Regions from separate parts of the Streptomyces yunnanensis genome, predicted to be linked through region 2. Evidence: riboswitches for the same ligand, from Rfam matches in the RefSeq annotation. Region 2 holds a riboswitch; each other region holds the start of a gene.

Region 1 (9,927 bases), 2.0 Mb from region 2:
AGTCCGCACACCGCCATCACCACGTCCTCGACCTCGGCGTCCGCCCGGACCGCCCCCTCCTCCTTGCCGCGGGCGAGGAGTTGGGCGGCCACCTCCTCGGCGCGCTCCCGGCCCTCACCGGCCGGTTCGGTGGAGCCGAACGCCGCCTCGATCGCCGCGGAGAGCCCGCGCTCGGCGTCGAGCACCTCCCCGATGTGCGTGAGATAGGCGGCCAGCCCCTCGGCGGCGGTCGGGCAGGCCAGGCAGCGGCTGCGCCCGAACTCCACGATCTCCGCCTGCCGTTGCTCCCCCACGGCCGCGATCAGCGCGGCCCGGTTGGGGAAGTGCCGGTAGACCGTCCCGATCCCGACGCCCGCGGCACGCGCGATCTCGGGCATCTGCGCCTCGTCGCCGTGCGCCCGCAGCATCTCCCGTGCGGCGTCCAGCACCCGGCCGCGATTGCGCTCGGCGTCGGCGCGCGGCCGGCGCCGCGGGGCAGGAGAGCTGGCGGAGGCGGCGGTACGGGGCACACTGCCGATGCTACTGGCCGCACACCGGGCGGAATCGGACGACGTCCGGCGGGCCGGGCCGGTTACCCGGCGCCAACCCCGCCCCATCAGGCACGATGGACCCATCATGAACCTCGACGACCTCGCGGCCCGGGCCCGCCGGCTCGCCTCTTCCGCGACGCCCGGCCGGCGCCGGCTGCTCGGCATCGCCGGGCCTCCGGGTGCCGGTAAGTCCACCCTCGCCGCCTGGCTGGCGGCGGAGCTGACCGGCCAGGCGGCGCTCGTCCCGATGGACGGCTTCCACCTCGCCGAGACGGAGTTGCGCCGCCTGGGCCGCATGGACCGCAAGGGGGCGCCGGACACCTTCGACCCGGCCGGTTACGCGGCCCTGCTGTCCCGTCTGCGCTCCCCCGAACCCGGCACGCCCGTCTACGCCCCCGCGTTCGACCGCCGTATCGAGGAGCCGGTCGCCGGCAGCATCCCGGTGGCCCCGCACATCCCGCTCGTCATCACCGAGGGCAACTACCTCCTGCTGCACTCCGACCCCTGGGCGCGGATCCGCGAACTGCTCGACGAGGTCTGGTTCATGGAACTGGACGGCCAGGAGCGGGTGCGGCGGCTGATCGCCCGCCACGAGCGGTTCGGCCGCCTGCGCATCGACGCCGAGGACTTCGTCCGCACCTCCGACGAGGCCAACGCCCGCCTCGTGGCGGCCACCCGCCCCCGGGCCGACCTCGTCGTGACCTTCACCGAGGACGAGGCGCCGCCCCGGTCGGACGACTGACCCGCCCGGACCCCACCGCCCCTGCCCCACCCCTCCGCCACCGGTCCCGACTCGGCCCCAACTCGGCTCCGCGCCAGGTCCCTTCTCCTCGGCCGGGTATCAACACCCCTTCCGAAATGACATCATGGATGTCATCATGACAGCATGAGTGTCATTGAGGGGGGTGCCGGCCAGGGTGCCGGCCAGGGCATCGGCCCGGATTCCGATGCCGTCGACACCCGGCGGACCGCCGACCCGCCGGCGGCGACCGAGGAGCTGTTGTACGGCGTCATCCGGCGGCTGTGGCCGCTGCACCGGACGATCGTGCGCGCGGTGGAGCGGGAGCTGGAAGGCACCGGCATGACCGCCGGCGAGCACGCCCTGCTCGACGCGCTGCGCACCCACGGACCGCGCACCGTCCCGCAGTTGGCGCGCTCCCTGGGCCTGGACCGACAGCCGGTGCAGCGCTGGGTGAACCACGCGGCGGATCTGGGCCTGGTCGTGACGGCTCCCAATCCCGCGCACCGCCGCTCGTCGCTGATCCGGCTCACCGACGAGGGCACCGAGGTGATGCGCGGGATACAGGACGCCGAGGCGGCGGAACTCCGCCGCGGGCTGGCCGACCTGTCGCCCGGGGAGGTCCGCACGGCGCTGCGGGTGCTGGATCGGCTCGGGGAGGAATTCCGGCACTTGGCGGACGGCTCGCGCGTTCCCCCGGAGGAAAGCGGCAATCCCGAAATGCCGGACGCTGCCGACCAGGAGGCCGCACAGGCCGCGATACCGCCCGCACAGGGGCACCGACCGCCGGTGCCCGCCCGACCAGCCGACCGCCCGACGCAGACAGAAGGCCCCGCAGCATGACCCACGACTTCCAGGCATGGTCCGAGATCGACAACGGCACCGTGCCGATCGCCGACGACGGCGAGCTGTTCTACGAGACGGCCGGCTCGGGACCTGCGGTGGTGCTGCTGCACGGCGGCATGCTCGACCAGCACATGTGGGACGAGCAGTTCTCCTGGCTGGTCAACTCCGGCCTGCGGGTGGTCCGCTACGACTCCCGCGGCCACGGCCTCTCCTCCACGGTGACGGGCGACTGGGCCAACCACGACGACCTGGCGGCCCTGCTGGACGCGCTCGACATACCGCGCGCCGTCCTCGTCGGCCTCTCGCACGGCTCCCGGGTCGCGCTGGACACCGCGCTCGCCCACCCGGACCGGGTCTCGGCCCTCTTCCTCGCCGCCCCCGGGGTCAGCGGTCGCCCCTTCACCGACCCCTTCGTCCTGGAGCACATCCGGGAGCAGGTCGCCGCGATCGGCGCACCGGACGGCGCGGAGCGCTATGTGGAGCACTTCCTCCGGATGTGGGTGGACGGGCCGTACCGCGCGCCGTCCGCCGTGCACCCCGGCTTCCGGGAGCGGATGCGCGCCTCCGCGAGCGCCAATGTCGAGGTGCACGCCGACGGTGTGGGCGCCGGCATGCCCCTGGAGGTCGGCGCCGCGGACCGCCTGACCGAGATCAAGGTGCCGACCACCGTCCTCGACGGCGACCTCGACTCCACCGACATATCCGCCAACGCCCACGCCATAGCGCTCCAGGTCCCCGGCGCCCGCCGTGTCCGCATCCCCGCCGCGGGCCACATGGTGAACCTGGAGAACACCCCGCTCTTCGACCAGGAACTGCACGCCTTCCTGTCGTCCTTGGCCCTCTGAGACGGCCCGCCCCGCCCCGGGCGAGGGCCCGGGGCGGGGCGGGCCCGCCCGCTCTCCCCGGCGCCCGCTAGAGTGACCGGGCCGTGGTGATCGGGAAGACCGGTGCAGGACCTTGTGTCCCAGGCCGGCGCGGCCCTCGCCACTGTGATCGGGGAGTTTCCACCCCTCTCCGTACGCGCCCGGTGCGCGTACGGCGCCACTGACCGCAGCCTGCGGCCGGGAAGGCGGGGCGGACGCGTGCACCCGTAAGCCAGGAGACCGGCCACGGCATCTCACGAACTGATCCACGAGGTGCTGGAGCGTGATGGCCGAATGGCCCTGTCCACGAATACCCCGGGAAATTCCCCTTCCCCCCGCGACGCGTCCCCTGGCGGCATATCCGGATCCACCGGTTCCTTCCGCTGGCAGCGCCGGGACACCGTCCGCACGGCCGGACTGATGACCGTGATCGCCGTGCTGCACATCGTCGCCTTCGGCGTGCTGTTCCTGCTGGTCGTGCCGGGCCACTACACGGTCGGCAGCCAGGTGTTCGGTGCCGGCCTCGGCATCACCGCGTACACCCTGGGCATGCGGCACGCCTTCGACGCCGACCACATCGCGGCGATCGACAACACCACCCGCAAGCTGATGGCCGACGGCAAACGGCCGGTCTCGGTGGGCTTCTGGTTCGCCCTCGGCCACTCCAGCGTGGTCGTCGTGATGGCCGCGCTGGTGGCGGGCGGCGCCCAGCTCGCCGGCACGCTGATGAACGACAACTCCCGCACGCACCAGGTGCTCGGCCTCGTCGGCACCACCGTCTCCGGCACCTTCCTCTACCTCATCGCCGCCCTCAACCTCATCGCCCTGGTCGGCATTCTGAAGGTCTTCCGGGCGATGCGGGCGGGCGCGTACGACGAGCAGGAGCTGGAGCGCCACCTGGATTCCCGGGGCTTCATGAACCGGATCCTGGGCCGTCTCACCAGGTCCATCAGCCGGCCCGGCCAGATGTTCCCGCTCGGTTTCCTCTTCGGCCTCGGCTTCGACACCGCGACCGAGGTGACGCTGATGGTGATGGCGGGCAGCGGCGCCGCGGCGGGCCTGCCCTGGTACGCGATCCTGTGCCTGCCGCTGCTGTTCGCCGCCGGGATGAGCCTGTTCGACACCCTGGACGGCACGTTCATGAACTTCGCCTACCAGTGGGCGTTCTCCAACCCGGTGCGCAAGGTCTACTACAACCTCACCATCACCGGCCTGTCGATCGCGGTCGCGTTCCTCATCGGCACCATCGAGCTGGTGACCGTGCTGCACGACAAGTTCGGGCTGGACGATCCGCTGACGGCGGGGATCTCCTCCCTCGACCTGGACAACGTGGGCTTCATCATCGTCGGCCTGTTCGTCGTGGTGTGGGCCGCGGCGCTGGCGTACTGGCGCCTCGGCGGCGTCGAGAAGCGCTGGACGGCCCGCACGGCGAACGCCCGGCCCGCCGACGACACCGTCCCGGCACCCCGCACCGGAGACACCGACACCCCGGCCCCCGACACCCCCTGAGTACCACCGCCCGTGGGGTGCGGCCCCCCTCCTCTTCCCCCCTAAAAGGGACGGACTCTTCCCCCTTGAAAGGGATGGCAGGAAAGGCCGCACCCCACCGGCAGCACGCACACCGGCAGCACGCACACCGACAGTGCTCGTCCCGGCGGCGCGTCAGGTGGCCGAGCCGGCCGCCGCTCCGGTCAGCAGGTCCGGGCCCCAGCGCTCCAGCGCCGCCGCCAGGTCGAGCGGCCGCAGCCGGTCCGCCACCTCCGCCCCCGGCCAGTCCTCCCGCGGCACCCGCCACATCACCTCGAACTCGTTGCCGTCCGGGTCCCGGGCGTAGAGCGACTTGGAGACCAGGTGGTCGCTGGTCCCCACCAGCGCGCCCCGCTCCTGCAGCCGTCCCGCGATCACCGAGAGATCGCCCAGCGTCCCGACCTCCCAGGCCAGGTGGTACAGGCCGATCCGGCCGCCCTCCGGCCCGGGCGCGTCCGGCCCCACCGCGAACAGCCCCAGATCGTGGTCGTTGTGCGAGTCGGGCGCGCTCAGAAAGGCCGCCCGCCCCGGAATCTCCACGTCGACCGTGAACCCCAGCACCTCGGTGTAGAACGCCACCGACCGCGCCACCTCACGGATGTACAGCACCGCGTGATTGAGCCGCCGTACGGACATCGGTCCTCCATTCCTTACCTCAACTCGTCCCCCGCCGTTTTCCTGCCGCCACCGCGCCGAGGCCGGGTCCGCGCCGCCGTCGCCGCCGTCGCCGCCGTGGCGATGACCAGCACCTCGCACTCCACGCACTCCACGCCCGCGGGCGCGATTTACTTGAAACTTCAAGTCATTAGCCACGATACACCTCCCTCCGAGGCCACCGAAGCCCCCATTCGCCGCCAAACAAGGACCTTCCGACACCCACCCCCTCCCCGAGACAGCGCCACCACTTTTGTTTTCCAAGCGTCTACTTGGAAAACAAAAGCAACATCACTACGATCCCACCATGACCACAACCAGGGAAGACGGATACGAACTGTCCACGGACCCGAACCGGCTCGACGTCGACCTGGTCCACCACTGGCTCTCCACGGACGCGTTCTGGGCGCTCGGCCGCAGCCGGGAGACCGTCGAACAGGCCGCGCGCGCCTCGGTCAACTTCGCCGTCCACGGCCCCGACGGCTCCCAGGTCGGCTACGCCCGGGTCGTCACCGACCGGGCGACCTTCGCCTGGCTGTGCGACGTCTACGTCGCGCCCGAGCACCGCGGCAGAGGTCTCGGCACATGGCTGGCCGGCGCCGTTCGCGACCACCTCGCCCCCTACCGGCTCAAGCGCGTGCTGCTCACCACGCTGGACGCCCACGACATCTACGCCCGAGCCGGCTTCGTCCCCTTCCCCACCCCCGAGAACCTGATGATCCTGGACTCGGCGGCATGAACGACCCGGGCAAGCGCGTGGTGGTCCTGTGCGGCGGAGAGAGCGCGGAACGCGACGTCTCCCATGCTTCGGGCCGGTCGGTGGCCCGAGCCCTGCTGGAGCGCGGACACGAGGTGACACTGATCGACCCGGCCGCCGCCGTGCCGGTCGTGGCCGGGCCGCTGCGCCCCGGCGACGACGTCAAGGAGTGCGCGGTCGGCACGACTCCGCCACCGCGCGCGGACCGGCCACGATTGCGGCGGCGGATGCACGCGGCGCTGACCGGCGGCCCGGTCCTGGAGCTGCTGCGGGACGCGGAGTTGGTCTTCCTCGCGCTGCACGGCGGCTGGGGCGAGGACGGCCACGTCCAGGCACTGCTGGAGATGGCGGGCCTGCCCTTCACCGGCGCCGGCAGCGCCGCGTGCGCGGCGGCCTGGCACAAACACCGGGCCCGGGCGGTGCTGGCCGCCGCGGGCCTGCCGGTGACCGAGGGAGTGCTGTGGCGCCCAGGGACGGACGAGGTGCCACCGGACGTGCAGCGCCTGCTGGCCCACGGCCCGGTGGTGACCAAGCCGGTCGCGGACGGCTCCAGCGTCTTCGTCCACCGGGTCGCGTCACTCCCCCACCTGGCACAGGTCGCCGCCGACGTACCCGCCGACGAGGAGCTCCTGGTGGAACCGTTCCTCCCGGGGCGGGAGTTCACCGTGGCCGTCGTCGGAAGCCGACCGCTCCCCGTGGTCGAGATCGAGCTGACGACTCCGTTGTTCGACTACGCGGCCAAGTACCAACCCGGCGGCGCCAGCGAGATCTGCCCGGCCCGGATACCGGCCGACTTCGCCCACCGCCTACAGGAGATGGCCCTCCGCGCGCACCGGGCCCTCGGCTTCGGCGCGCACGCCTACTCGCGCACCGACTTCCGCTGCGACGCCCACGGCGAACCCCACTGCATCGAGGTCAACGCCCTCCCCGGCCTGACGCCGACGAGCCTCCTCCCCCTCGCAGCAACCGGCGCCGCCTGGACCTACCCCGATCTGATCCACCGCCTCATGAACCTCACACAACCCTGAACCCGCCCCCGCGACACCGCCCCACCCCGCCCCTGCCTCGACGACCGTCACCAGCCCCGAGATTCACTCAACTCGCCACCCTTCAAACGACGTTGAGACCAGCCGACTACGTCCACGAACAGGGCCTCGCCGCACTCCACAACGGAACCGCCCCCCAAGACACCCGCACCGCACGCGCCCGGCCGGCACCGGCCCGAGTCGCCCGCCCGGCTGCGCCCCGAGGTTCGACTGCCCACCGGTACGGACTGCTGACGCAGTCCCCATACGGGAGGGGGAGCCTGCGGGCTAAGGGTGAGTGCGGACGTGGCACGGGAGGCGCAGCGTTGGAGTGACATGGCCGCCCGCCTGAGGTGGCTGGGGCGATGAGGGGAAGGATGGCGAAAGATTCTGCCGATGAGTTGCCTCGACGAGTGGAGATCCCCATGAAGCGCCTGCCCGCGCTCGCTACCGCGGTAGCGGCCTCAGTACTGATCATCCTCGGAGCCGGCACCGCCAGCGCCGACGGCAAGCCCGACAACGGATCTACTCGGATCGGAACCGCCCCGATCACCGAAGGTCTGCAAAAACTCGTGAGCGGCTCGTTCCTTCTGGACATGTGAGCCCCTCAGGGACAGGTCCGTAGCCATCACCCCGCGCCCAGCCCGGGCGCGACACCCCCGTTCATGCCCGCCCAAGGGCGAGGACGGGGGGCACAGTCGTCTGCGGTACCGCGGCGTTCCGTAAGTCACGGTCGGACGGATCCCCACACCTCGCCCACGGGACCGGCTCAATGCAACCAAAGGCCCCTGCCGCTCGGCCTGCCGGTGCCCTCCGAGGACATGTGGTCCCTCAACCGGCTCCGGCCAACCAGCTCCGGCCAACCGGCTCCGATCACGGAAACGGCCCCTCACTCAGTGGAGTGGGGGGCCGCTGACCTCACGGTTCACCTGTGTGGGCACAGACGGATTTGAACCGCCGACATCTGCTTTGTAAGTTCCGCCCGGGTGCGGTAACGGCCACCGTCCCGAGGGGCTGCGCGGCTACTCAAAACCGCTCGACGCTGCCGCTGTGCACCAACGTTGATGTCAGCCGTGGATGTCAGCAACCTTCGCTAGCAGCCTCAATGACGTCGGCCCAGACGTGGGATTCCCAGGGATTGCCGCCCAGCCCGAGCCGCGCTGCCACCACGTCATCCAGGAAGCGGGCGGTGGCAGCCTCCACAGCCTCGTGCGGCCACCAAAGGGAGTCACACTCAGTACACAGCGAGAAGGCCGCCCCATCGCCTTTGAAGCGATACGGGTGGACCCAATCCTGATCACACCGCGGACACGGGGGCAAAGAAGCCTGCATGCAGATCAGGCTACTAGCACCCCTCGTTGTGAACTACATGCAGCGAGGTTGCTGGGGTCATCCCGCCTGATCAATCAGTCTGTACAGGCCGACGACAGGCGCCGAAAGTCGTCACGGTTGTTGTACTTCGCTGCTGTACCGCAGCACTGCCACGGAGCACGCGAGGGAGTGGGTCCATCCGCTGTAGCGTTGCGATCATGATGCTTTCGATCTCTATCGCTTTGGCCACCATAGTTCTCGGCAGCGTGACAATTTGGCTGTCTTTGCGCAGCAGGCGTGAGCAGCAGGAGAGCGTTACCCGGTAGCGCTGCTACGGCTCTCCTGTACCGCGATCGACCGGCCCGCGTGTGCGGGGCCGGCGGGGTGTAATCCGTAGCGGCGGCTGGCAAGCCGCTGGCCTGCGCGCCGGATGCTGAAAGCAAGAGCCCCCGCAAGGCCCGAACCGCGTGCCGTACGTCCCTTCCGGGCACGGTCGCGGGGCATCGGCCAAGGGGAAGGGAGAGAAGGCTGCTTGCTCGTCAGCTCCGGTGGTGTCGGATTGTGGCTACCTGGCATCGGCACAGGGAGGCCCGGCAAGGAAACGGCATCCCCGCGAAACCCCTCAGGCTCCCCCATACCTCTCCTCCCCGGCCGAAGGGCGGGGCTTGATGAGGTAGAGAAACCTGTAACAGGTCACGCTCGCTTGGCAGTCTTGCCGGACTGCGGGATGGCTGATGCCATGTATGTGGGGACGGCACAGATTCGGGGGCGAGCCATTGAGTGATCTCACGGTGAATCCGTGGAAGCGGCACGGCAAGGACCGGCTCTACGTGAACCTCCCTGGTGGGGTTGCCGTCGCTTGGGCGGATCGGCCGACGAAAGTCGTCACGATCAAGGTAGAGAAGTACCGAGACGAGGCACTGGCTCTGCTGCGGCCATACCTCGGTAACTCGATGACAGTCCGCCCTGCACCCTCGCGGTCCACCAAGGCTCCTGAAGCATTGCGCGCGAACCCGGACCGGCGGTCCGAGCCACCGCGGCAGCGCGATCCTGCACGACCGGTGCAGCTGCCCAACCTCACTGTCGCTGACGACCTGGCAAGGAACCCTCCAGGTGCAGCGCTATTAGAGGCAATCGCCGTACGCGGTCCGTCGCCGGTTCAGCGACTCTGGACGAAGGTGCTGCGGCGCCCTTCGGAGTGGGACAGCTGGTACGCCGGGTTGGAAGGCGAGCGACGGGTAGGCCGAGAGCTAAAACGTCTGTCGTCCTGCGGCTGGCAGGTACTGCATGGCGTGCCCAAGCGCAACGGCGGCGATATCGATCACTTACTGATTGGCCCTGGAGGCGTGTTCAGCATCAACACCAAGTCCCACCCTGGTGCTTCGGTCTGGGTCGGCGACACCATGGCGAAGGTCAACGGTGGCCAGCCAGTTCCGTACGCCGCTGCGAGCAAAGCAGAAGCCGCCTATGCCCAGGGCGTATTGGAGCGGTATTGCGGATTCGCTGTCCCGGTAGAACCGGCTCTCGTGTTCGTCGGCGTCGCTTCCTTGCGTCGCGCTGCCACGCAGTACACCGTGCGGATCTACCAAGACCGCGAGGTTTCGGCGTTGGGCCCCCTTGGAGGCAAACTCACTCCGGACCGGATTGAGAGGGTGTACACGGTTGCCCGCCACCG
Region 2 (9,927 bases):
TTACGCCAACCAGATCGAGCAGAGCCAGCGCCCGCTGACCGCCCCGGTGCTGCTGCGTATCGCGGAGGTCTTCGGCGTCGACGCGGAGTTCTTCTCAAAGGCCGCGGAGGACCGGCTCGGCGCCGACCTGCGGGCGGCCCTGGCCGACGAGGCGTGCGGGGTGCCGATGCCCGCCTTCGAGGACATCACCGAGGCCGCCCGCGACCACCCTGAGGTGGCACGCGCCCTGGTCGCCCTGCACCACCGCTACCGCGACGCGGCCGAGCAGGCCGCCGCCCTCGCCGCACCGGGCACCGACGCCCGCCGCGCGCCCGCGGAGCCGCACGACGAGGTACGGGACTTCTTCTACGCCCACCACAACCACTTCGGCTCGGTGGACGACGCGGCCGAACACACCGCCGGGGCCCTGGGGTTGCGCCCCGGCCGGGCCGTCGACCCGCTCACCGCGCGCCTCGCCGAGCGGCACCGGATCACGGTCGTGCAGGCCGCCGCGGGCCACTCCCCCGACGCCCGCCGCTTCGATCCGACCACCGGGGTGCTGTTCCTGTCCCCCTGGCTCAGCGACGGCCAGCGCGCCTTCCAACTCGCCACCCAGTTGGCCCTGTTGGAGCACGGATCACTGCTCGACGGGCTCGCCGGCGGCGCCCCGGAGCTCACCTCGCCGGAGTCGACGGCACTGGCCCGCATCGGGCTGGCGAACTACTTCGCTGGCGCGCTGCTCATGCCGTACGCCGCCTTCCACGCCGGCGCCGAGGAGGTCCGCTACGACATCGAGCTGCTGTCCGCGCGCTTCGGCGTCGGCTTCGAGACGGTCTGCCACCGTCTGAGCACCCTCCAACGCACCGGCCACCGCGGCGTGCCGTTCTCCTTCCTCCGGGTGGACCGGGCCGGCAACATCTCCAAGCGCCAGTCCGCGACCGACTTCCACTTCTCCCGGCTCGGCGGCACCTGCCCGCTGTGGACGGTGTACGAGGCGTTCTCCGCGCCGGGCCGGATACTGACGCAGGTGGCCGAAATGCCGGACGGCAAGCGGTATTTCTGGATCGCGCGGACGCTCACCCGGGGCGGCTTCGGCCACCACGCCCCGCGCGCCGAGTTCGCCGTCGCGCTGGGCTGCGAGCTGCGGCACGCGCACCACCTCGTCTACGCCGAGGGGGTCGCCCTCGACGACCCGCGGGCCGCCACGCCCATCGGCCTGGGCTGCCGGATCTGTGAGCGTCGCGACTGCGCGCAGCGCGCCCGGCCCCCGGCCGGTGGCCGGCTCGCCATCGACCCCGACCGGCGCACCTATGTGCCGTATCCCGTGGAAGGACGCAGTGCCATGCCCGAAGCAGGAGGAGCCACCGCGTGACCAGCCGTATCACCCTCGTCTCACCGGCGATCGGCCCGTCGCTGCGGCAGGGCCGCTTCGACGACGGCGGCCCGCTCGACGCCGTCGGAGCGGCCCAGGCCAGGGCGGCGGCCGGTGCCCTGCCGGCCGCCGGCCGGGTCTGTGTCTCGCCCAGCGTGCGCTGTCGGGAGACGGCCGCGGCGCTCGGCCTCGACGGCGACCCGTCGGGTCCGGAGCTCGCGGGCCTGGACGTCGGCCGCTGGTCGGGGCGGACCCTCGACGACGTGGCGGCGGCCGAGCCCGAGGCGGTGGCCCGGTGGCTGACCGATCCGGGCGCGGCGCCGCACGGCGGCGAGTCGGTGCGCGACCTGTGCGGGCGCGTCGCGCGGTGGCTGGAGGTCTGCGGCCGGGCCGACGGCAGGACGCTCGCCGTGGTCGAACCGGAGGTCGTACGGGCCGTGGTGGTGCACGTGCTGGGCGCGCCCGAGGAGGCGTTCTGGCGGATCGACGTGCCGCCGCTCACGGCCACCGAGCTCAGCGGTCGGTCCGGGCGCTGGAACCTGCGGCTCGGGCGCGCCCTCGCCGCCGGCGCGGAGCCCGAGCACTGACGGCTGCGGCGGGTGTGCCGCGTGGGGTCAGTGGGCCTCGTCCCGGTGGCGGCGGAGCAGCTCCGCGATCGCGCGGCGCAGGCGGTCGGTGTCGGTGCGGTCGTCGGGGCCGCCGACCAGGGCCTCCAGCTCCGAGAGCAGTCGCTCGGTCCGTTTGACCTGCTGGGCGAGCACCCGTACCCGCGCGCTCTGGCCGCCGATCTGGCGGCGGCTCGCGATCAGTTGCTCGTACTCCTCCGGGGTCAGCGCCACCGCCGCACGGCCACCGAGGGTGATGTGACGCGGCTGGGGGGTTCTGGCCATACGGCTCCTCCGCTCGTCGCCTCCGGCGGCCCCGACCCGTGCCCCGACCGGGCGGCCCGGACCGGCCCGCCCGTGGTGTGCGTCCGTGACCTCCGTCGTCGTGTCCGGCATAACGCAAAAGGGCCCTCGGAAGGTTCTTGAGTTCTAGTAGTCGTTGCAACACCCCAGCTCAGGGGATGCAATGGACTTCAAGATCCGAAGGGACCGGACGGCTCAGGGCCCTGTGAAGCTGGGCCGGGAGCGCGCGGAATACTCCCGGCTCGTGCAGCAGGGCTACAGCAACAAGGAAGCCTGCCGACTCGTCGGGATCGATGCCCGGACCGGCAGGAAGTGGCGCAACGGTCGTAGCGCCGACCGCAGACAGAAGGCGGCACCACCGATCAACGCGGTGGTGCCGCCTTCCGGGCCTTCCCGATATCTGCGTGAGGCCGATCGGATCCACATAGCCGACCGGCTCCGGGAGAAGGCGACAGTCCGGGCGATTGCCGCCGAGCTCGGCCGCAGCCCGTCCACCATCAGCCGGGAGATCCGCCGCAACCGGCACCCCGACAGCGGCCAGTACCGCCCGCACGCCGCCCAGGCCCGTGCCGACGCCCGCAGGCCGCGACCCAAGCCGGGCAAGATCGGCCAGAACCCCGAGCTGCGGGACTTCATCCAGGACCGCCTGACCCTACGGTGGAGCCCGGAGCAGATCTGCCAGGCTCTGCGGGCACAGTTCGCCAACCGGCCGGAGATGCACGTGGTCCACGAGACGGTCTACCAGGCCCTCTATGTCCAGGGACGTGGAGAGCTCCGCCGCGAGCTCGCCCGAGCCCTGCGCTCAGGCCGCGCCCGCCGCAAACCCCACCGTCAGGTCGCCTCCCGCCAGCCACGGTTCACCACACCGATGGTCATGATCAGCGAACGGCCCGCGGAAGCATCCGACCGTGCCGGCCCCGGCCACTGGGAAGGCGACCTCATCATCGGCAAGGACGGCAAGTCGGCCATCGGCACTCTGGTCGAACGCGCCACCCGCTACGTCATGCTCCTGCACCTGCCCGGCGACCACGGCGCCGAGCGCGTCCGCGACGCGCTGGTCACCACGGCCCAGACCCTGCCCTCCCACCTTCGACGGTCCCTGACCTGGGACCAGGGAAGTGAGATGGCCGCACACGGCTCGTTCACCATCGCCACCGGCATCCCGGTCTACTTCTGCGACCCGGCCAGCCCCTGGCAACGCGGCTCTAACGAAAACACCAACGGCCTGCTGCGGCAGTACTTCCCCAAGGGCACCGACCTGTCCGTCCACACCCCGCAGCACCTGGCCGCCGTCGCCACCGAACTCAACGGCCGCCCACGCAAAACGCTCGGCTGGGAAACCCCAGCCGAGCGCCTGCATAAACTGCTCGCGGCCTAGACAACCGACCACGTGTTGCAACGACCGCTAGAAACCGCCGTTCCGAAGGGCCCTTTTGTGTCCCAAAACCGTTCAGTTCGAGGCGGGAACCGGTTGTTCGGACGAGACTCTCGCCGGCGCGGGATGGAGCTGCCGCTCGGCCAACTCACCGAAGAGCAGCCCGAATCCGCCCCACAGCACGGCCTGGACGGCCAGTGCGGAGAGCCGGAACCGCCACAGCAGGGCGGCCGGGAAGTCCTTCGGCACCTCGTTGACGACCGGCAGGAACTGGTACGCCAGCCCGATCACGACGACGAAGGCGGCCACCGCGACCACGGTCGCCCACCAGGTGCCCAGGCTGGGCGCGAGGCGCTTGCCCAACTGGGTGGCGGCGACCTCCAGGAGGACGCTGAGCACCATCATCAGGAAGTACAGCGTGGTGCGCTTGCCGATGGTGTCGGGGTCGCCCACCGACGGCGGGTTGGCCGGGTACTTCAGGAACGGTACGACGTACACGGCCAGCAGTGCGGTGCCGGACAGCAGCAGTGCGGTGGCCCGGGGGCCGAAGCGTCCGACGCGGCCGAGTGCGAAGCAGAAGGCGAGGGCGGCGATGCCGCCGAAGGCCACTCCGTAGACCAGGACGCCGGTGGCGAGACCGGCGGTGGACTGCAGAGCGCGGGAGACGACCTCCATCTCGTGCTCGTGGGAGTGGGCCTCCTCGAAACCGATCGCGCTGTTGACGCTCGGCTCACCGAGGACGTAGGCGACGACGAGGGCCAGCACGCCGGCGCCCAGGCCGGCGAGCATGCCCCGTACGAGCAGATTTCTTACCGTTGCGGAGTTCATGGGGCTATGGCGTCCCTTGCGTCAGTGGCAGGGGAAGCCGAGCAGGTGGCGGGCGTCGTGGACCCACTCGTGGACGTCGGTGCCGCTGAACACGGACGTGGCGCCCTGCTCCGCGCCCACGAAGTAGAGCAGGACGAGCATCAGGACGCCGAAGAAGACCGCCCACGGAGCGATCGCCTTCAGCGGCAGCGTGGCGGGAACGACGGGAGTGGTGGATGTCGGCTGAGCGACGGTCTGCGCCATGGCAGAACCTCCTTCTGGGAGTTCGCGTCCCATTTCGGTGGTGCACAGGACGACGGCCGCGGGTCTGACTCACGACACACCCCGGGGGCGTGTCGCACACAGTGGCGCGACCGTGCCGGATTTCCACCGGCTTCCGCTTCGCCGTCGTCGCTATCGAAGAGAAGGTACCGCGTGTCAGGTACATCGCCAAGGCTGGGCCAACGGTCCTGCGCTGCGCCCCGTCGCGGGTGACCCGGCCGGTGGCGGGACAACGTCAGCGGTGGGTGAAGCGGGGCGGGCGCTTGTCGACGAAGGCGGTCATGCCCTCCTTCTGATCGGCGAGGGCGAAGGCCGCGTGGAAGAGCCGGCGTTCGAAGTGGACACCCTCGGCGAGGGTGGTCTCGAAGGACCGGTTGACCGCCTCCTTGACCATCATCGCGACGGGACGGGACATGCCCGCGATGGTCCCGGCCACCGCCAGCGCCTCGGCCCGCAGCTCGTCGGCGGGCACCACGCGGGAGACCAGGCCGGCCCGTTCCGCTTCGACGGCGTCCATGGTGCGGCCGGTCAGGCACATCTCCATGGCCTTGGCCTTGCCGACCGCGCGGGTCAGCCGTTGGGAGCCGCCGATGCCGGGGAGGACGCCGAGCTTGATCTCGGGCTGGCCGAAGACGGCGGTGTCGGCGGCGAGCAGGACGTCGCAGAGCATCGCCAGTTCGCAACCGCCGCCCAGGGCGTATCCGGAGACCGCGGCGACGGTCGGCGTGCGGAGCCGGCCGAGCCGGTCCCAGGCGGCGAACCAGTCGCTCAGGTACATGTCCGGATAGTCCTGTGGCTGCATCTCCTTGATGTCGGCGCCCGCCGCGAACGCCTTGGCCGACCCGGTCAGGACGATGCAGCCGCACTCCGGGTCGCGGTCGAGGGCTTCGGTGGCCGCGACAACCTCGTTCATCAGCCGGAGGTTGAGGGCGTTGAGGGCCTTGGGACGGTTGAGGGTGAGCAGCGCGGTGCGGCCGGTGCGCTCGACCAGGATCGTCTCGTAGCCGTCCGTCGTCGGTGTGGTCATGCCTGGCCTCCGCTTCGCCGCCTGATGTCCCGGACGATGCCGGAGAAGTCCGCCTCGGCGCCCGCTCCCTGGGCGTATGCCTGGTACAACTCGGCGGCACAGAGGCCGAGTTCGGTGCGCACCCCACCGGATCTGGCCGCGTCGGCGGCCAGCCGGAGGTCCTTGGCCATGAGGGGGGCGGCGAAGCCGGGCCGGTAGTCGTGGTTGGCCGGGCTGGTCGGCACGGGGCCGGGGACCGGGCAGTTGGTGGTGAGCGCCCAGCACTGGCCGGAGGAGGTGGCGGCCACGTCGTAGAGGGCCTGGGGGGTGAGGCCGAGGCTCTCCCCGAGCACGAACGCCTCGCTGACCGCGATCATCGAGATCCCGAGGATCATGTTGTTGCAGATCTTCGCGGCCTGACCGGCGCCGGGTCCGCCGCAGTGGACGCTCCTGCGCCCCATGGCGGCGAGCAGCGGTTCGGCCTCGGCGAACTCGTCCGGGCCGCCGCCCGCCATGAAGGTGAGGGTGCCGGCCTCGGCGCCGACCACGCCGCCGGAGACCGGCGCGTCGAGCATCCGCATCCCGGCCGCGGCGGCCCGGGCGTGGGCGGTGCGGGCGTCGGCGACGGCGATGGTGGAGCAGTCGACGAAGAGCGTTCCGGGCCGGGCGGCCGCGAGGACGTCCTGGTAGAGGTCCAGGACGTGGCGGCCGGCGGGCAGCATGGTGAGCACCGCGTCGGCGTCCGCGACCGCCCGGGCCGCCGATCCGGCGGGCTCCACTCCGGCGGTCTCGGCCGCCGCCAGCTGCTCGGGGGTCGTGTCGTGGCCGCGCACTCGGTGGCCGGCCCGGACCAGGTTGGCGGCCATCGGGCCGCCCATGTGCCCCAGTCCGATGAAGGCGAGGGTCGCGGTCACCAGGGGACCTCCTGTGTCGTGCCGGACGGGGCAAGTCCCAGCTCCTCCGTGCCCAAGGGGGCGAAGAAGCGGGCGACATGGGTGTCGCCGACCTCCGCGAGGGTGGGCGGGGACCAGCGGGGGTCGCGGTCCTTGTCGACGATCTGGGCGCGGATGCCCTCGACGAGGTCGGGTGCGGCCAGGGCGGCGCGGGAGACGCGGTATTCCTGGTCGAGCACGGCTTCCAGGGAGCCGAGGTGCCTGGCCCGGCGCAGCGCGGCCAGGGTGACCTTCAGTGCGGTGGGCGACTTGGCGAGCAGCGTCCCGGCCGCCTCCTTGGCCGCCGGATCGCCGTGGTCGGACAGCCGCCCGACGATCTCCTCGACGGTGTCGGCGGCGTAGCAGGCGTCGATCCACGGCCGCTGGTCGGCGAGTTGGCCGGGCGGGGCCTGCCGCACCACGTGCCGGTGGAGCACCTCGTGCAGCGGTGGCGCGGCGAGGTCGTCCAGCAGTGCGGGGAGCGCGGCGGAGGGCACGTAGTGGTCCGCGAGTCCGCACAGGAGGGCGTCGGACGCGCCGATCTGAGTACCCGTCAGGACGAGGTGGGTGCCCAGTTCGCCGGGGGCGAGGGAGAGCAGATAGCTGCCGCCGACGTCCGGGACGAAGCCGATGCCGGTCTCGGGCATGGCGATCCGGGACCGCTCGGTGACGATCCGCACGGCGGCGTGCGCGGAGATGCCGACGCCGCCGCCCATCACGATGCCGTCCATGAGGGCCACATACGGCTTGGGGTAGCGGGCGATGCGGGCGTTGAGCCGGTACTCGTCCCGCCAGAAGGCGGCCGAGGCCGAGCCGTCGCCGTCCCGGGCGTCGTCGTGGATGGCGCGGATGTCGCCGCCGGCGCACAGGCCCCGCTCGCCGGCGCCGGTGAGCACGACGGTCTCCACGGCCGGGTCGTGTTCCCAGTCCGTCAGTGCCTGGTCGAGGGCGCGCACCATGGGGTGGGTGAGCGCGTTGAGCGCCCGGGGGCGGTTGAGGATCAGGCGGGCGGTCCGGCCCCGGATCTCCCGGAGGACGGGCCGGTGGTCCGTGCCGGTCACCGGAGGGCCTCCGTCAGTCCCCGGGCCACGATGACGCGCATGATCTCGTTGGTTCCTTCCAGGATCTGGTGGACGCGCAGGTCGCGCACGATCTTCTCGATGCCGTAGTCGCTCAGGTAGCCGTAGCCGCCGTGCAGTTGCAGGGCGCGGTCGGCGACGGTGTATCCGGTGTCGGTGGCGAAGCGCTTGGCCATCGCGCAGAGTTGTGGTGCCTGCGGGTCGCCCCGGTCGAGTGCCTGGGCGGCCTGGTGCACCAGCGCCCGGGCGGCGGCCAGTTCGGTCGCCATGTCCGCGAGCCGGAACCGCAGGGCCGGCGCGTCCAGCAGCCGTCCGCCGAACGCCTCCCGGTCCGCGAGGTGGACCAGGCTGCGTTCGAGTGCGCTGCGCGCGCCGCCGAGGGAGCAGGCGGCGATGCCCAGCCGCCCGCCGTTGAGGGCGTTCATGGCGATCCGGAAGCCCCGTCCCTCGTGGCCGAGCAGTCGGTCGGCGGGGAGCCGGACCCCGTCCAGGATCACCTGGCGGGTGGGCTGGGCGTTCCAACCCATCTTCCGTTCGTTCGCGCCGAAGGAGAGCCCGGCGTCGTCCTTGTCGACGAGGAAGGCGGAGATCCCGCGCGGCCCGTCGTCGCCGGTCCGCGCCATGACGACGTACACCTGGGCGGCGCCCGCACCGGAGATGAACTGCTTGACGCCGGTGAGCAGATAGTCGTCGCCGTCGCGGACGGCGCGGGTGCGCAGGGCCGCGGCGTCCGAGCCGGCGCCCGGTTCGGTCAGGCAGTAGCTGCCGAGGTCCTCCATGGCGCACAGCCTGGGCAGCCACCGCTCGCGTTGGGCGGCGTCGCCGTAGTGGTCGATCATCCAGGCGACCATGTTGTGGATGGAGAGGTATCCGGCGATGGACGGGCAGCCGGAGGCGAGGGTCTCGAAGACCAGGACGCCGTCGGCGCGGCCGAGCCCGCTCCCGCCGGACTCCTCCCGCACGTACACGCCGCCGAGCCCCAGGCCGGCGGCCTTGCGCAGCACGTCGAGCGGGAAGTGCTTGTCCCGGTCCCAGGCGACGGCGTGCGGGGCGAGGTGGTCCTGGGCGAAGTCCAGGGTCGTCTCGACGAGGGCCAGTTGGTCCTCGCTGAGCTGGGTCGTGGTCACCGCGCTCACCTCATCACCGGGATCGTGAAGCTCGCGCCCTCGCGGCGGCCGGCGGGCCATCGGGAGGTGACGGTCTTGGTGCGGGTGTAGAAGCGGATGGCGTCCGGTCCGTGCTGGTTGAGGTCGCCGAAGCCGGAGCGCTTCCAGCCGCCGAAGGTGTGGTAGGCGACCGGCACCGGAACGGGCACGTTGACGCCGACCATGCCGGTGTTCACCCGCCGGGTGAAGTCGCGCGCCGTGTCGCCGTCCCGGGTGAACAGGGCGACGCCGTTGCCGAAGGCGTGCTCGCTGGGCAGCCGCAGGGCCTCCTCGTAGTCGGCGGCCCGGACGACGGACAGCACGGGCCCGAAGATCTCCTCCTGGTAGATCCGCATGTCCGGCGTGACCCGGTCGAAGAGCGACGCTCCGGCGAAGAACCCGCCCTCGTGGCCCGGCAGGACGAAGTCCCGCCCGTCGACGACGAGTTCGGCGCCCTCGGCCACCCCCGCATCGACATGGGAGCGCACCCGGTCCACGGCGTCCCGGCCGACCAGCGGCCCGAAGTCCGCCTCGGGGTCGTCGCTCCGGCCCACCCGCAGTCGCCCGATGCGCTCCGCCAGTCGCGCGACGAGGGCCTCGGCGGTGGCCTCGCCGACGGGGACGGCCACCGAGACCGCCATGCAGCGCTCGCCCGCCGAGCCGTAGCCGGCGCCGATCAGCGCGTCCACGGCCTGGTCGAGGTCGGCGTCCGGCATCACGATCAGGTGGTTCTTGGCGCCGCCGAAGCACTGCGCGCGCTTGCCGTGGGCGGCGGCGGTGGCGTACACGTGGGCGGCGATCGGCGTGGAGCCGACGAAGCCGAGCGCCCCGACCCTGGGGTCCGTCAGCAGGGTGTCGACCGCTTCCTTGCCGCCGTTGACGACGTTCAGCACGCCCGGCGGCAGCCCCGCCGCCAGGAACAGTTCGGCGATCCGCAGCGGGACGGACGGGGCTCGCTCGGAGGGCTTGAGGATGAAGGCGTTCCCGCAGGCCAGGGCCGGAGCCGCCTGCCAGAGCGGAATCATCGCGGGGAAGTTGAAGG
Region 3 (9,927 bases), 1.5 Mb from region 2:
GCGCAACTGGGCGACCATGCCGTAGAGGGTGGGTGGCGGTTCCTTGCCGGCGGCCTTGGCGGCCCGCGCGGCCTCGCGGTTGTAGGCGTTGGTCACCTCGACGGCGACGTTCTTCAACTCGCCCCAGTTGGAGGGGGGTTCGGCGGAGTGGTGGTACTTCTTCAGGATGTCCTTGCGGTAGTAGAGGAGCCCGGCGTCGGTGTTGAAGGGGACCGCCCAGATCTTTCCGTCGTCGCCGGTGGCGGTCTTGACCACGCTGGGCAGGAAGTCGCCGTCCAGGCCGCCGTCCCAGGGGCGGATGACGTGCGCGGCGGCGAACTCCGCGGTCCAGGCCACGTCGATGTTGAGCACGTCGTAGCCGCTGTTGCCGGACTGTCCGGCGGCCAGCAGCTGGCTGCGCTGGGCGTCGGCGGTGTCGGGGAGTTTGACGATCCGCACGGTGCGGCCGGTGCGGCGCTCCCAGGCGTGGATGAGGTCCTGGCGGACGCCGGAGCTGCTGAGGTCGCTGCCGGTGGCCAGGACGATCGGGCCCTGTTCGGGGGCGGGTCGTCCGGACGTGCAGCCGCCGACCGCGGCGGTCAGGAGCAGCGCGAGGGCGGCGGCCGGCAGCGCGGCCCGGGCCCTCACCGCCGCACCGTCCCCGCGGTGCCGACCGAGGCCACCAGCCCGGCCAGCAGGTCGGGCGCGGCCGGGCCGCCGGGCACGCACTGCCCGGAGGAGGCGCGGGCCAGCCCCTGGAAGACGAAGGTGTCGCAGCCCACCCGGCCCATCACCACGGTCAGCACCGGCACCTCGGGGGCCTCCTTCAGCAGGGTGGTGAGCTTCTGTTCCACGCCCGCGGCCCGCCGGGGGCCGCCGTCGTCCTCGTCGATGAGCAGCACGATGGCGCTGTTGCCCTCGCCCGGTTTCTTCATCTCGGTCACCGCGGTGGTCAGCACCTCCTCCATCGCGGCGCCGTGGTCGACCAGTTCGCCCTTGGCGATCCGGTCCAGGGCGGCCCGGCCGGGCGCGGGGTCGGTGCTGCCGAGCGGGACGGCCCGGCGGACCGCCGCCGGGGCGCCGGGGTGCGCGGGGTCGGGGAAGGTCCACAGGCCGTAGGTGTGGTGGGCGCCGACCATCTCCAGGGCGCGGGCGGCGGCGCCGACCACGATCGGGAGTTTGCCGCCGTCGGCCATCGAGGTGGAGGTGTCCATCAGGATCAGCAGCCGGCTGGCGCGTTGTGCCCGGTTGTAGTCGGTCAGCACCTGGGCGACCTGGTCGGGGCCGGCGGTGAAGCGGGTGACGGGGGCGGTGGGGTCGGTGTCGGCACGGGGGTTGAGGAGCGGGGACGCGGGGTCGGGGCGGGGCGCCGAGCCGTCCTTCTCGGGGAGGCCGCGGTAGCCCTGCGCGGTGAGCGACCGCTGGCCGCCGGCCGGGTCGCGCAGCCAGTCGGCGAACCGGGCGACGGCGGCCCGGCGGGGTGCGGCGTCGGCGGTGCCGGCCCAGTCCACGCGGATCAGCGGGTGGTCCAGCGCCGGGACGTTCTTGGGGTAGTAGGCGTAGTAGCGGTCGCCGAGGGGCGGCGGGGCGTCGAGGGCGGGGCAGCCGCCGAGGGCGTGGCCGAGGTTGAAGTCGGCGAGGGACTTCTCGGAGACCAGGGGGGCGGAGTGCGGGCTCCGGCCGTTGCCGGGCCGGTCCGGGGCCTGGTCCGGGCCGCCGTCCTGGCGCAGCGAGCACAGGAGTTCGGGGCTGCCGGCGTACTGGCTGCCGGGGGCGACCAGGCGGCGTTCGGCGTTCTGGGCGCGGGTGGGGTCGGGGGCGCCGGACGGCCCGATGGGGGCGCCGTCGCCGGCGAGGTAGAGGCCGAGGGTGTGCAGCAGCCCGGTGCCGGAGAGGACCGGGCTGGGGCGCAGCAGCCGCAGGTTCTGGTGGTCGCTGTCGGTGCTGGTCAGCAGGTCCTTCCAGGGTGCGTCGACCCGTTCGACGCCGTCGAGTTGGGTGCCGGCGGGGATGCCGACGACCAGGGGGCTGTAGGCGACCGGGCCGGTGTCGTGCAGGGCGGCCGGGGAGCCGGTGGACGGCATGCCGCGGCGGGCCTCCTCGTAGTCGGCGGTGGATTCGGGGATCCACAGGTCCGGCTGCGGGCCGGGCCGGTAGAGGGGGTCGGGGGCGGTGGACCTGGCGGGGGCCCCGGGGGCGCCCCCGTGCGCCTCGCCCTGCCAGCGGTCGGCGGCGGCGAAGCCCTGGTCGACCTGGTCCTTGGCGGCGGAGTAGACGGTGATCTGGGCCCGCCGGCAGCCGTCGGGGAGGTCCCCCTCGCCGTCCAGCGGGCGGGTGTTGAGCGGGGACATCTCGTAGTCGAACGCGGCCCGGCGCAGGGCGGGCTCGGCCTCGGGCGCGGTGAGCAGCCGCAGCTCCAGGGCGGGCGGGCAGGGTGCGGGCGGGGTCAGCACGCGGGCCGCGACCAGGCCCGCGGCGACCAGCGCGCACACCGCGGCGAGGGCGACGAGGAGCTTGGCGCGGCGCCGCAGGTGTTGGTTGGACCAGCGGCGCAGCCGGACCTTCAGCGGGGTGGCCGGCCGGTTCTCGGGGGTGGCGAAGGAGAGGACGACGTCGTCGAGGGTGTTCTGTTTGGCGGCGCGCGGCTCCCACGCCTCGCCCATCGGGGTCCGTTCGTCGGCGAGTTCGTCGCGCAGGGCGCCGGCGAGGTCGTCGAAGGTGACGAACGGCCGGTCGGCGCGGCCCTGTTCGAGGATCCGCACCACGGCGCGGGTGAAGGCGGTGCCGCCGGCCCCTTCCTCGCCGCTGAAGATCCGGCGGTTGGGCTGGGCGGCCATCAGCAGCGAGACGGGCTTGCGCAGGGCGTGGAAGGCGCTGTCGGCGTTGCCGGAGTAGCAGCACTCCAGGACGATCACGACGCGGTCGGCGCGGGCGTTGTCGAGGCAGGAGAGCACGGTGTCCTGCCAGGAGACGGTGGTGTGGCTCTGGCGGGTGTCCGAGGCGCCCACCATCAGCTGGAGGTCGGCGCCGTCGTTGCCGACCCAGCCGTGGCCGGAGAAGTACACCAGCAGCAGGCCGCGCGCCTCGTCGGCGGCGGTGCGCAGGGCGGTGCTGAGGTCCTCGGGCCGGTGCGGCCGGCAGACCACCACCTCGTCGGCGGTGAACAGGTCGGTGCCGGGGCGGGTCAGGGCGTGGCGGAGCGCCTCGGCGTTGTCCTCGACGGCGGGCAGGCGGGTCAGCGTCTCGTAGTCGTGGACGCAGATCAGCAGGGCGCGGTTGACCTTGCCCCGGGCGTCGTACTCGGACATCCGGGTCAGTCCTCGCCGGTGCTGCCGTCCTCGTCCGCACGGCTTCCGGTGCGGGGGCGCGCGGACCCCGGGCCGGCCGGCTGCTGCGGGCCCTCGCCGAGGTCGTGCACCTGCGGGCCGGCGCCGACCGCGACCGAGGGCTCCTCGCCCTCCTCGCGGGCCTCCCGGCGGCGGCGCAGCCACTCGCGTAAGGCGATGCCCAGTCCCTTGGTGATCTCGGCGGCGACCGCCCCGACGACGACCAGGATCAGGTCGTCGACGCCGACCGCCATCGCGCCGTCGGCGGCGTCGCGGCCGGGGCCCTCCTCGGGGCGGGGCCGGCGCTGCCAGTCGTGCTGGTGCCGCGTCAGCCAGGGCTCGCGCTCCAGCCATGCGGTGAGGTCGTCGATGTCCTGGCTCGGATTGTTGGTACCCGTGACCCTGATGCGGATCTCGTGGCGGTCGGCGCTCTCCGGCATCCCCCGGTCCCCCTCCCGGCGGGCCCCTTCGCCCACCGTGCACCAGATAGTGGCGCGGGAGGCGTGCCAGGGGCAACCGTCCGTGAGCCGGCGGCCACCCTGTGGCTTTGGCCACAGGTCCGGCGGTGGGGCTGCTGCGCAGGTCAAGGGTGAGTTGACGGGCCTTCGCGGGGCGTGGTGGACTGCCGGGGCCAATCGGCGACAGCAGAGGAAGTCCGGTGCGAATCCGGCGCGGTCCCGCCACTGTCACCGGGGAGCGCTCCTCCGACGAGGGCCACGGCCCGTACTCCGTACGGGCGGGAAGGCCGGGGGCGGCGCCGATCCGGGAGCCAGGAGACTCTGGTCGCCGTCACGTCGAGCCAGGGCGCGGACCCTGAGTGAGGACATACCGCCATGCCCGGCTGCCCGTCGAGAGCTCCCCTGCCCGCTGCCGCCGGGTCCCTCCGAGGGCGGACGGCGGCCTGATCCGATGCGCGGCGAACACGCGGGATATGCGTGCGGCGCGGTCCTCGGCTACCTCGGCGACCTGATCGCGGCGGATCCGCGGCGCGGCCATCCGGTGGCCGCGTTCGGCCGGGCCGCGGGCGCCGTCGAACGCCGGCTGTGGCGCGACCACCGCGGCCACGGGACGGCGCACACCCTGGTCTGCGCGGGCGGCGCGGCCGTCGGCGCCGCACTGCTGGAGCGCGCCCTGCGGGACCGTCCGGGCGCCCGGACCGCGCTGACCGCGGCGGCCGTGTGGGCCGTGCTGGGCGGCACCTCGCTCGGCCGGGAGGCGCGGGCCGTGGGCGGTGCGCTGGCCGTCGGTGACCTGGACGTGGCGCGGGAACGGCTGCCGCATCTGTGCGGGCGCGATCCGCAGTCCCTGGACGGGCCGCAGATGGCCCGTGCGGTGGTGGAGTCGGTCGCCGAGAACACCTCGGACGCGGTGGTGGGCGCCCTGGTGTGGGGCGCCCTCGGCGGCGTGCCCGGCCTGGTGGCGTTCCGGGCGGTGAACACCCTGGACGCGATGGTGGGTCACAAGTCGCCGCGCTACCGGCGGTTCGGCTGGGCGGCGGCCCGTCTCGACGATGTCGCCGGCTGGCCCGGCGCCCGGCTGACCGCGGCGCTGGCGGTCCTGGCGGGCCCGGACCGGCGCGGTGCGCTGCGGGCCTGGCGGGCGGACGGCGGGGCCCATCCGAGCCCCAACGCGGGCCCGGTGGAGGCGTCGTTCGCGGGGGCGCTGGGCGTCCGCCTGGGCGGCACCCTGGCGTACGGCGGGCGGGTGGAGCACCGGCCGGTGCTCAACGGCGGCGCACGGCCGCCCCAGGTGCCCGACATCGAGCGGGCGGTGCGCCTGTCCCGGCGGGTGGGCCTGCTGGCGCTGGGCGTCACGGTGGCGGGCCGGCTGGCGGCGGGCACGGTACGGCGCAGGAGCCTGCGCGGGAACGGGAGGAGAACCCGGTGAACGGGCGGAGGAGGGCGGCCGGCGGGGCCGTGGGCGGCGGGCTGCTGGTGGCCGGGACGACGTCCGACGCCGGCAAGAGCGTGGTGACCGCCGGCATCTGCCGTTGGCTGGTCCGGCAGGGCGTCTCGGTGGCGCCCTTCAAGGCGCAGAACATGTCGCTGAACTCGTTCGTGACCCGGGAGGGCGCGGAGATCGGCCGGGCGCAGGCGATGCAGGCGGCCGCGGCCCGGGTCGAGCCGACCGCGCTGATGAACCCGGTGCTGCTCAAGCCGGGCAGCGACCGCAGCAGCCAGGTGGTGCTGCTGGGGAAGCCGGTGGGCGAGCTGAGCGCGCGCGGCTACCACTCCGGCCGGCAGGAGCAGTTGCTGGGCACGGTGACGGACTGTCTGGCGGAGCTGCGGCGCACCCACGACGCGGTGATCTGCGAGGGCGCCGGCAGCCCCGCCGAGATCAACCTGCGGCGGACCGACATCGTCAACATGGGCATCGCCCGGGCGGCACGGATCCCGGTGGTGGTGGTCGGCGACATCGACCGGGGCGGGGTCTTCGCGTCGTTCTTCGGCACCACCGCGCTGCTGTCGGAGGAGGACCAGGCGCTGGTCGCCGGCTATCTCGTCAACAAGTTCCGCGGCGATGTGACGCTGCTGGAGCCGGGGCTGGAGATGCTGCGCGGGCTCACCGGGCGGGCCACGTACGGCGTCCTGCCGTACGCGCACGGGCTCGGCATCGACGAGGAGGACGGACTGAGGGTGTCGCTGCGCGGCGCGGTCCGCGAGTCGGTGGTGGCGCCGCCGGCCGGCGAGGACATCCTCCGGGTCGCGGTGTGCGCGGTGCCGCTGATGTCCAACTTCACCGACGTGGACGCGCTGGCGGCCGAACCGGGCGTGGTGGTGCGGTTCGTGGACCGGCCCGAGGAGTTGGCCGACGCGGACCTGGTGGTGCTGCCGGGGACCCGCGGCACGGTCCGCGCGCTGGCCTGGTTGCGGGAGCGCGGGCTGGCGGACGCGGTGGTCCGGCGGGCCGCGGAGGGCCGCCCGGTGCTGGGCGTCTGCGGCGGTTTCCAGATGCTCGGCGAGCGCATCGAGGACGAGGTCGAGTCGCGGGCGGGCACGGTGGACGGGCTGGGGCTGCTGCCGGTCCGGGTGCGGTTCGCCCGCGAGAAGTGCCTCGCGAGGCCGGTGGGCCAGGCACTTGGCGAGCGGGTGGAGGGATACGAGATCCACCACGGCGTCGCCGAAGTGGCCGGGGGCGACGAGGCGTTCATCTCTGATGACCAAGGAAACAGCTTGGACGGGTGCCGGGTGGGGTCCGTGTGGGGCACGCACTGGCACGGCTCCCTGGAGAGCGACGGGTTCCGGCGGGCGTTCCTGCGGGAGGTGGCCCGGGCGGCCGGCCGCCGGTTCGTGCCGGCCCCGGACACCCGCTTCGGCGCGCTGCGCGAGGAGCAGCTGGACCGGCTGGGCGATCTGATCGAGGAGCACGCGGACACCAAGGCGCTGCTGCGGCTGATCGAGGAGGGGGTGCCGGAGGGGCTGCCGTTCGTTCCTCCGGGGGCGCCGTGAGCACGATCCAGGGGACACGACAGGAGCCGGCCGGCGACGTGGAGGACGACAAGGCATGACAACGACGCAGAACCCGACCCGGCAGTACCCGTTCACGGCGGTCGTCGGCATGGACGACATGCGCCTGGGACTCCTGCTGAACGCGATCTCGCCGGCGATCGGCGGGGTGCTCGTCCGGGGTGAGAAGGGCACCGCGAAGTCGACGATGGTGCGCGGGCTGGCGGAGCTGATGCCGGCCGTGGACGTGGTCGCCGGCTGCCGCTTCGCGTGTGCGCCGAGCGCGCCGGACCCCGCCTGCCCGGACGGTCCGCACGCCGCGGCCGACGCCGAGCAGCGGCCGACGCGGATGGTCGAGCTGCCGGTGGGCGCGTCCGAGGACCGACTGGTCGGCGCGCTGGACATCGAACGGGCCCTGTCCGAGGGCGTGAAGGCGTTCGAGCCGGGCCTGCTGGCCGATGCGCACCGCGGTGTCCTCTACGTGGACGAGGTCAACCTCCTCCACGACCACCTGGTGGACCTCCTGCTGGACGCCGCCGCCATGGGCGCCTCCTACGTGGAGCGGGAGGGCGTCTCCGTGCGGCATGCCGCCCGGTTCCTGCTCGTGGGGACGATGAACCCCGAGGAGGGCGAGCTGCGGCCGCAGTTGCTGGACCGGTTCGGGCTGACCGTGGAGGTCGCGGCGTCCCGGGACCCGGAGCAACGGGTGGCGGTGGTCCGCCGCCGGCTGGCCTACGACGACGACCCGGCGGGCTTCGCGGCGCGCTGGGCGGACGAGGAGCGTCAGCTGCGGGAACGGATCGCGCGGGCCCGTGAGTTGCTGCCGTCGGTGTCGCTCGGCGACACGGCGCTGCGGCAGATCGCGGCGACCTGCGCGGCGTTCGAGGTGGACGGGATGCGGGCGGACATCGTGATGGCCCGCACGGCGACCGCGCTGGCGGCCTGGGACGGGCGGACCGAGGTGCTCCCGGAGGACGTCCGTCAGGCGGCGCTGCTGGCGCTGCCGCACCGGCGGAGGCGGGCCCCGTTCGACGCGCCGGGGCTCGACGAGGACAAGCTCGATCAGGTGCTGGAGGAGTCCGGCGGGCAGGACCCGGACGGCGACGACGATCCGGAGCCGGAGGGCCCGGACGGCGGCCCGGGCGGCGGGCCCGACGGCGGTCCCGGCGGGCTGCCGCCGCAGGACGGCGGGCCCCGGGAGCAGCCGGCGGACGCGCCGGCCCCCGAGCTGCCGCGGCAGCCCGAACCGGAGCGTCCGGCGCGTGCGGAGGGCCCGGAGCGGGAGCCGGCGGGCGAGCCGGCGGCCTCCGGGCCGGGCCGGGAGCAGGCCGCGGTGGGCGCCACCGAGCCGTTCCGGACCCGGCGGCTGGACGTGCCGGGGCTGGGCGAGGGCGCGGACGGCCGACGGTCCCGGGCGCGCACCGCGCACGGCCGGACGACCGGGGCGCGCCGGCCCCAAGGGGCCCTGGGCAAGCTGCACCTGGCGGCGACCGTGCAGGCCGCGGCGCCGCACCAGTGGGCCCGCGGGCGGCGCGGCCCGGGGCTGGTGGTGCGCCGGGACGACCTGCGGGAGGCGGTGCGCGAGGGGCGCGAGGGCAACCTCGTGCTGTTCGTGGTGGACGCGTCCGGGTCGATGGCGGCGCGGAAGCGGATGGGCGCCGTCAAGGGGGCGGTGCTGTCGCTGCTGCTCGACGCGTACCAGCGGCGGGACAAGATCGGGATGATCACCTTCCGGGGTTCCGGTGCCGAGTTGGCGCTGCCGCCGACGTCGTCGGTCGAGGCGGGCGCGGCGCGGCTGGCGCAGCTGCCGACCGGCGGCCGGACGCCGCTGTCGGAGGGGCTGCTGCGGGCCCATGAGGTGCTGCGGGTGGAGCGGATGCGGGATCCGTCGCGCCGGCCGCTGCTGGTGGTGGTCACCGACGGCCGGGCGACCGGCGGCCCGGACCCGCTGGGGCGGGCGCACCGGGCGGCGGGGCTGCTGGCCGGCGGGGGCGTCGCGTCGGTGGTGGTGGACTGCGAGGCGGGGCCGGTGCGGCTGGGGCTGGCCGGGGAGCTGGCCCGGGAGCTCGGCGGCACCGCCGTCACCCTCGACGAGCTGCGCGCGGACAGCGTCTCCGCGCTCGTAAGGACCGTGCAGGGCAGGCCCGTCCGCGGCGGCAGCAGTGCCGGCCGGGGCCGGGATCACGATCACGTCAACAGGGAGAAGGCCGCGTAATGCCGCAGGGACAGCCGTCCGTCGTACCGGACGACGGGCTCACCACCCGCCAGCGCCGCAACCGCCCGCTGGTCCTGGTCCACACGGGCAAGGGCAAGGGCAAGTCCACCGCCGCCTTCGGGCTGGCGCTGCGGGCCTGGAACCAGGGCTGGCCGGTCGGGGTGTTCCAGTTCGTGAAGTCGGCGAAGTGGAAGGTCGGCGAGGAGCGGGCGCTGAAGGTGCTGGGCGCCACCGGGGAGGGCGGCACCGTCGACTGGCACAAGATGGGCGAGGGCTGGTCCTGGGTGCAGCGCGACTCCCAGTTCAGCAACGAGGAGGCGGCCCGGGAGGGTTGGGAGCAGGTCAAGCGGGACCTGGCGGCCGAGACCTACCGGCTGCTGGTGCTGGACGAGTTCGCCTACCCGATGAAGTGGGGCTGGGTGGACGTCGACGAGGTGGTGGCGGTGCTGCGCGAGCGGCCCGGTGCGCAGCACGTCGTCATCACCGGGCGGGACGCGCCCGAGGCGCTGCTGGACCTCGCGGACCTGGTGACGGACATGACGAAGGTCAAGCACCCGATGGACGCGGGCCAGAAGGGCCAGCGGGGCATCGAATGGTGAGCTCGTCATGAGCGGCGGCGCCGTGCCCCGGCTGGTGATCGCCGCGCCGTCCTCGGGCGCCGGGAAGACGACCGTGGCCACCGGCCTGATGGCGGCGTTCGCCGAGGCGGGCCTTGCGGTGTCGCCGCACAAGGTGGGGCCGGACTACATCGATCCGGGGTACCACTCGCTGGCCACCGGCCGGCCCGGCCGCAACCTGGACGCCTATCTGTGCGGCCCGCAACAGATCGCGCCGCTGTTCCTGCACGGGGCGGCGGGCGCGGACCTGGCGCTGGTCGAGGGCGTGATGGGGCTGTTCGACGGGGCGTCGGGGAGGGGCGAGCTGTCCTCGACCGCGCAGGTGGCGAAGGTGCTGCGGGCGC

Evidence for each region. Region 2 has a riboswitch for cobalamin ahead of MOV08_RS37570 (CbtB domain-containing protein). Riboswitches for the same ligand answer to the same signal wherever they lie in the genome.
Region 1: it holds a riboswitch for cobalamin, as region 2 does, so the genes downstream of both, nicT (Nickel transporter NicT) here and MOV08_RS37570 (CbtB domain-containing protein) in region 2, are expected to answer to the same signal.
Region 3: it holds a riboswitch for cobalamin, as region 2 does, so the genes downstream of both, MOV08_RS30930 (cobalamin biosynthesis protein) here and MOV08_RS37570 (CbtB domain-containing protein) in region 2, are expected to answer to the same signal.

Annotation. Positions count from the first base shown of each region.
Region 1 is NZ_CP095749.1:6,533,489-6,543,415, reverse strand. Features, by position in the region: gene MOV08_RS28550 (TetR/AcrR family transcriptional regulator) at 1-509, opposite strand, end outside; gene MOV08_RS28545 (nucleoside/nucleotide kinase family protein) at 616-1,272, shown strand; gene MOV08_RS28540 (MarR family winged helix-turn-helix transcriptional regulator) at 1,417-2,112, shown strand; gene MOV08_RS28535 (alpha/beta fold hydrolase) at 2,109-2,960, shown strand; cobalamin riboswitch at 3,028-3,241, shown strand; gene nicT (Nickel transporter NicT) at 3,273-4,487, shown strand; gene MOV08_RS28525 (VOC family protein) at 4,641-5,141, opposite strand; gene MOV08_RS28520 (GNAT family N-acetyltransferase) at 5,467-5,898, shown strand; gene MOV08_RS28515 (D-alanine--D-alanine ligase family protein) at 5,895-6,944, shown strand; gene MOV08_RS28510 (hypothetical protein) at 7,367-7,543, shown strand; gene MOV08_RS28505 (nuclease-related domain-containing protein) at 9,029-9,927, shown strand, end outside.
Region 2 is NZ_CP095749.1:8,565,187-8,575,113, reverse strand. Features, by position in the region: gene MOV08_RS37595 (short-chain fatty acyl-CoA regulator family protein) at 1-1,351, shown strand, start outside; gene MOV08_RS37590 (histidine phosphatase family protein) at 1,348-1,938, shown strand; gene MOV08_RS37585 (hypothetical protein) at 1,966-2,241, opposite strand; gene MOV08_RS37580 (IS30 family transposase) at 2,423-3,637, shown strand; gene MOV08_RS37575 (CbtA family protein) at 3,710-4,462, opposite strand; gene MOV08_RS37570 (CbtB domain-containing protein) at 4,484-4,705, opposite strand; cobalamin riboswitch at 4,743-4,888, opposite strand; gene MOV08_RS37565 (enoyl-CoA hydratase) at 4,959-5,750, opposite strand; gene mmsB (3-hydroxyisobutyrate dehydrogenase) at 5,747-6,643, opposite strand; gene MOV08_RS37555 (enoyl-CoA hydratase/isomerase family protein) at 6,640-7,722, opposite strand; gene MOV08_RS37550 (acyl-CoA dehydrogenase family protein) at 7,719-8,867, opposite strand; gene MOV08_RS37545 (CoA-acylating methylmalonate-semialdehyde dehydrogenase) at 8,873-9,927, opposite strand, start outside.
Region 3 is NZ_CP095749.1:7,093,237-7,103,163, reverse strand. Features, by position in the region: gene MOV08_RS30945 (extracellular solute-binding protein) at 1-627, opposite strand, end outside; gene MOV08_RS30940 (caspase, EACC1-associated type) at 624-3,287, opposite strand; gene MOV08_RS30935 (hypothetical protein) at 3,293-3,745, opposite strand; cobalamin riboswitch at 3,954-4,084, shown strand; gene MOV08_RS30930 (cobalamin biosynthesis protein) at 4,215-5,192, shown strand; gene MOV08_RS30925 (cobyric acid synthase) at 5,189-6,754, shown strand; gene MOV08_RS30920 (putative cobaltochelatase) at 6,810-8,966, shown strand; gene cobO (cob(I)yrinic acid a,c-diamide adenosyltransferase) at 8,966-9,565, shown strand; gene MOV08_RS30910 (cobyrinic acid a,c-diamide synthase CobB) at 9,573-9,927, shown strand, end outside.